Linked DNA regions of Kordia antarctica. The protein of the gene in region 1 interacts with the protein of each later gene in a pairwise test. Links are inferred from orthologs where the notes say so. Each region holds a gene or a part of one and is shown on either strand. Other genes may lie near its edges.

Region 1 (2,990 bases):
CGCTTCATGTTTCGTTATCTTCTGCGGTTTTACGAGAAGAATTGAGTTACGGAAAAGAAAAAATCATTCGATTGCTGAATGAAAGTATAGGCAAAGATTTGATTAAAACGTTGATTTTAAGATAATATAGACTTCTTGGATTGTTGGACTTCTTAGACTTGCTGTCGCTCTTAGATTCTTAGACTTTCTTAGACGATTACAATCGTCTCTTCGAGTAATTTTTGTAATGTAATGGAGAAAATTGTATCGAGAAGTGCTTTGAAACTCAAAATGTAAAAGTGATTTAAAAATAAAATCGTAACCTACATAGTTCATTACTGTCCTTGCGAAAATTTTGCAAAAATTTGTGGCAATCTGTTTCTCGACAAGCAGATTACTTCGTTGTTTCCTCCTCTTAATGACACACACGCTAGCGAAATTTTTTCAACTTGTGCCGACAAACAAATTGAAATATTTGTGAATTCTTGGCAAAAAAAAACAAACATACGGAATCCCGTAAAGTTCTCAATACCATATAACTTAACTTTGAATATAACATTTAAAAAATAAGATATGGCTAATTATTACGTTAACAAAAACTCACAATCTAACGGAGATCACGAAGTGCATACATCTGGATGCAGTTGGCTTCCCAAAGAAGAAAATAGAATTTATTTAGGGAATTTTGATAATTGCAAAGATGCTGTCAAAAAAGCAAAAGGTCATTATGATAAAACAAATGGTTGTTATTATTGCGCTAACGATTGTCATACAACTTAGTTATTTTTATCACTTTTGAGAGTTTATTTTCACAAGCAGCAAAAAAACATTCTTGAATTCGTGGCAAAAATATTCTCTTAAGTTTATTTTTCTAAGTTTTCATCGGTACAAGTTGAAAAACTCGCGCTGGCGGTAAGCTAGAAGCAGTCACAAAACATTTTAAAATAAATCAATTATGAGTATACCAAGTTTTATGGCAGATCAAATCACTATTATACGTGATGAAATTATTCCTGAAATTCCAGAAGAAGTTTTCGATTCTCATGAATTTATTAGATCCTTTTCAAAACGGTTCGAATTAGAATATGTGAAATTTCTAAACTCTTATAAGACTGAACCATTTAGAAATGTTCATGCGCAGATTGGAAAGTTTTTGGCTGAAAACCAAGAAGATTTACATATAAAAAGTAAAGGAAAAACAATAAGTGAGAATATTTTTGGCATTGATAACTTAAATGAAAAATGGGAGAAGCTACACTAAACAAAAAAAATCCTCAATCATTACAACTGAGGATTTAATATATAATATGTTTTTTCCTTAGAAAATCTCTCTTCCTGAAAAGTGAAAAGCACCTTCAATAGTACCATTTTCGTCGCTATCAGAACCGTGAACTGCATTTTCTCCAATAGAAGTTGCATATAAGTTTCTAATAGTTCCTTCTGCTGCTTCTGATGGATTTGTAGCTCCGATTAAAGTTCTAAAATCGCTCACCGCATTCTCTTTCTCTAAGATTGCCGCTACAATTGGTCCTCTTGTCATGAATTCTACTAACTCACCAAAGAAAGGTCTTTCGTTGTGTACTGCGTAAAATTCTTCTGCGTCACGTTTGCTTAATTGTGTTAATTTTAAAGCAACGATTTTAAATCCTGAAGCAGTAATTTTTTCTAAAATAGCTCCGATGTGTCCGTTTTCTACAGCATCAGGCTTAATCATTGTAAAAGTTCTTTTTCCAGCCATTGTGGTATGTATAAATAATTATAAGTTCGTGTTTTCAAAAATCCTCTTGATTTTCGGTGCAAAAGTACACAAATACAATTTATTTGCAAGTCTATTTTAGTATATTAGCCAGCTATGAAATAAGAAGTGCTTAAATCTTCGTTATTTTCACAAGTTCAACAATCAAATTACAGAACTCACACGCATGAATGAAGCTGAGATACAAGGCGTACAAATCTTGTTACAAACACCACAGAATATTGTTATAATTCCACATAAAAATCCTGATGGCGATGCAATTGGATCTACGCTCGCGCTTTGCCATTACTTGAAAAAACGCAAACATAACGCTGTGATTGTAGCGCCAAATGATTATCCAGAATTTTTAAAATGGATGCCTGGCGAAAGTGAAATTGTAAAGTTTGATAGCGAACAAGAACGATCAGAAACGTTGTTGAAAAATGCCAATGTTATCTTTACGTTAGATTTTAACGATTTGAGCCGAATTGGCGAAATGGAACCATCAGTTTCCGCTTGTGAAGCAACTTTTGTGATGATAGATCATCATCAGCAACCTTCCGATTATGCAAAATTCATGTATTCGGACACAAGCATGAGTTCTACTTGTGAAATGGTCTATAATTTTATTGCCTTTTTAGGTGATGAAGATTTGATAACTCCTGAAATGGCTTCGTGTATGTACACAGGAATTATGACTGATACAGGTTCATTCCGCTTTAAAGCGACTACAAGCAAAACACATAGAATTATAGCAAATTTGATAGATAAAGGTGCTGAAAATGATACGATTCACAATGCAATTTACGATACAAATAGCTTGAGTCGCATCCATTTACTAGGTTGCGCACTGAAGAATTTAGTCGTTTTGGAAGAATTTAACACCGTATATATTACCATTAGTAAAGAAGAATTACAACGCTACGATTTCAAAAAAGGTGATACAGAAGGTTTTGTAAATTATGGATTATCATTAAAAGGTATTAAATTTGCAGCAATTTTTATTGAAAATTTACAAGAACCGTATGTGAAGATGTCGTTACGCTCTAAAGGTAATTTTTCGGTAAATGAATTTGCGCGTGCACATTTTAATGGTGGCGGACATACAAATGCCGCTGGCGGACGAAGTGACGATTCAATGGAAGATACCATTGTTAATTTCACTAAAATTTTAAATGCGTACAAAGTAGCATTAAACTAAAAATATGTTGAAAAAAATTGTTTTCTTAAGTATGATATGCATCGCTGTGGTTTCTTGCGCTCAGAAAGAAGCTCG
Region 2 (2,747 bases), 4.7 Mb from region 1 along the record:
TGTTTTGTGATTGCTGTACGAACAGAATTGCTAGAAGAAGATGAAGAAACGGTGAAGACAATATTAGACATCATCAACGCAACAACTTCGGAATTTAAAGACATTCCAATGATCGATCAAACGATTGCAACACGCTACGAACAACAATTAGAAGATGTGCAAGAATGGTTATCATTAACAGAATGGAGTCAAGAACTCATAGATGAAGAAACCATTACTAAAGTGCAAAACAAACTGCTAAATTTAGATATTATTCCAGAAAAGTGGGATTATGATCAGCTTACGTACAAAATCTCCTAGAAAACATAGCATATTTCGACGAAGCGTTCTATCGAACGTTTTTTTAATGCGCACAATTTCTCTTCCAACTCAAGTATATCAACACATTAAGAATTTATACAAGTAAAAGCACCTGTTTTTTTAGGGGCTTTTTCCCCTTTTTAAAAAGGGATAAATGTCGACGAGTGGTGCTTTTGCCCCTATGAATCGACACAAAAGCACGATTTTATGTAAGTTAACGAGAAATTATACATGTAAACGATTAAATGATTTAATTAAGAGTTGGCGTATTACATTTGTTATCAGAAAGTAGTAAGGGCAAAACATTACTTTCTAGCTTAAACCAAACTAATTTATCAGATTATTAACATTACAACTACTATCATTATGAAAAAATCAATACTATTATTAGCAGCAGCAGGATTATTTTTAGCTTCTTGTGGATCTAACTGTATGGGAAAAGGCGTTAATTTCGCTGATACAGATGATGCTAAAGAAAACTACATCATGACTGCAACTGCAGAAGATGCTTCTTGTGTAGAAGTTTACTAAGAAAAACTATCCAATTATATATAAAAGGTTGTAACATTTAAAATGTTACAACCTTTTCTTATTTCTATTTTGATTGAAAGATTAAAGGATTCAATGACTAAAATTCTAAGCAAGTCTAAAAACGTCACTTCGAGTGGAATTTCGCAGAAATTTTGTATAGAGAAGTACTTTGAAAACAAATTAAACTACTAAAAAAATCTAAGCAAGTCTAAAAATCCAACAATCTAAGAAGTCTATTTTTCCGCTACATAGATTATTATGCGAAGTTAAATCAAGTTCAACTTGACGAAATGATATCGATAACTAACCTCAATACTCACTTCTCAATACTAAACTCTTTCTGATTACCACCGAATTCCTTCAATCCGTTTACTTACCAAATAATCATTACAGCGACTAAAATGTTTATTGTCAAACCAAAAACCTCTATTCGCGCTCAATGGCGATGGATGACCAGAAGTTAATACATAATGTTTCGTTGCATCCACCTTTGCTCCTTTCTTCTTGGCAAATCCGCCCCAAAGTAAGAATACTACATTTTCCTTTTTCTCGGAAATCATCTTAATCACAGCGTCTGTAAACGTTTCCCAACCTTGTTTTTGGTGACTTCCAGCTTCATGTGCACGAACTGTCAATGTTGCATTTAATAATAAAACGCCTTGTTTTGCCCAACGTTCTAAATTTCCACTTTCTGGTGGAGCAATTCCAATATCGCGTTTAAGCTCTTTAAAAATATTTTGTAACGATGGTGGATGCGAAATTCCGTCATTCACAGAAAAAGACAAACCATTTGCTTGTCCAACGCCGTGATATGGATCTTGTCCAATAATAACCACTTTCAATCTGTGAAATGGACACTGATCAAACGCAGCAAAAATAGCTGTGCCTTTCGGGAAGCATTGATTCTGTGTGTATTCAGACTTTACAAAAGTTAATAACTCTTTAAAATATGGTTTCTCAAATTCATCATTCAAATGAAACTTCCAGCTTTCGTCTATTTTTATAATCATGTTTAGTATAGTTACTCGTTGTGGATTTTGATAAAATTCGTCAATTCGAGTGAATTTTACGATTGAAAATGAGTAAAATTTGTATCGAGAATAGATTTTTTTACACTAAAATGGTTCTCGATACGATTTTTCGTGCCTCAAAATCACTCGAACTGACGCTTCATTATACTTTTGAATTAAAAATGCACAACTGGTTATAGTTTTATGTTCATTTCTTTGCTTTCCTAAAGGAAACGAACCAAAAGAAAACAAACTTTAACCAATAGCATTCTTTCTAGGCATCATTTCAAAATCAGCATATAAATAAGTACCTTTGGCATCGGCTTGAATCTGCGCTATAATGCAGATTAAAATTAGCTCAAATTTACAATGATTAAAATACATTCCAAAACATTAGATGATTTAGAATTTGAAACGGTTTTACAACAGGTTTCAACACATGCAGTTACCGCTTTCGGAAAGCAAAAAATCAGCGATACACAGCCTTTTGCAGATAAAGATGTATTGCTAAAACATTTGGCGTACGTAAACGAATACTTGGCATCTTTTGCGAACGAAAACGTGATTCCAAATCATGGTTTTGATGGAATTTCATTGGAAATTAAAATGTTAGCTATTGAAAATAGTTTCTTAGAGATTCAAGGATTTCGTAAGATTTCTGCAATTTCTAGCGCAGTAAACTTATTATTGAAGTTTTTCAAGAAATTTCAAGAATACTATCCAACATTACAATCGCGCGCAGAACAAATTGAATTCACCAAGGATTTAGTGACTCAAATTGATTCAGTGATCAATCGTTTTGGCGAAGTAAAAGATTCGGCGTCATCGAGTTTAGGACAAATACGACGTGGAATTTTAAGTATTCGCGGAAAAATAAATCAAAGTTTTGCTTCTGCCTTGAGCAGA

Evidence for each region. The genes of interacting proteins can lie anywhere in the genome.
Region 2: the proteins of IMCC3317_RS21560 (region 1) and IMCC3317_RS02065 interact in binary tests that used the Escherichia coli proteins (3 or more experiments, as listed by UniProt). The link is inferred for Kordia antarctica from one-to-one orthologs.

What each region holds. Positions count from the first base shown.
Region 1 is NZ_CP019288.1:5,152,928-5,155,917, reverse strand. Bases 8-2,986 are described here. They hold IMCC3317_RS21560 (nucleoside-diphosphate kinase), read right to left. Parts: upstream 1,718-2,986; coding sequence 1,298-1,717; downstream 8-1,297. Other genes in these bases: gldI (gliding motility-associated peptidyl-prolyl isomerase GldI), read left to right, coding at 2,920-2,986; IMCC3317_RS21555 (DHH family phosphoesterase), read left to right, coding at 1,902-2,915; IMCC3317_RS21565 (hypothetical protein), read left to right, coding at 935-1,240; IMCC3317_RS21570 (hypothetical protein), read left to right, coding at 553-759; IMCC3317_RS21575 (DUF721 domain-containing protein), read left to right, coding at 8-125. Outside these bases: more of IMCC3317_RS21575, read left to right, coding at 1-7; more of gldI, read left to right, coding at 2,987-2,990. UniProt on the Escherichia coli protein: Major role in the synthesis of nucleoside triphosphates other than ATP. The ATP gamma phosphate is transferred to the NDP beta phosphate via a ping-pong mechanism, using a phosphorylated active-site intermediate.
Region 2 is NZ_CP019288.1:469,307-472,053, reverse strand. What follows is about bases 9-2,744. They hold IMCC3317_RS02065 (uracil-DNA glycosylase), read right to left. Parts: upstream 1,842-2,744; coding sequence 1,176-1,841; downstream 9-1,175. Other genes in these bases: IMCC3317_RS02060 (endonuclease MutS2), read left to right, coding at 2,211-2,744; IMCC3317_RS02070 (hypothetical protein), read left to right, coding at 667-831; IMCC3317_RS02075 (substrate-binding domain-containing protein), read left to right, coding at 9-300. In the rest of the region: more of IMCC3317_RS02075, read left to right, coding at 1-8; more of IMCC3317_RS02060, read left to right, coding at 2,745-2,747. UniProt on the Escherichia coli protein: Excises uracil residues from the DNA which can arise as a result of misincorporation of dUMP residues by DNA polymerase or due to deamination of cytosine.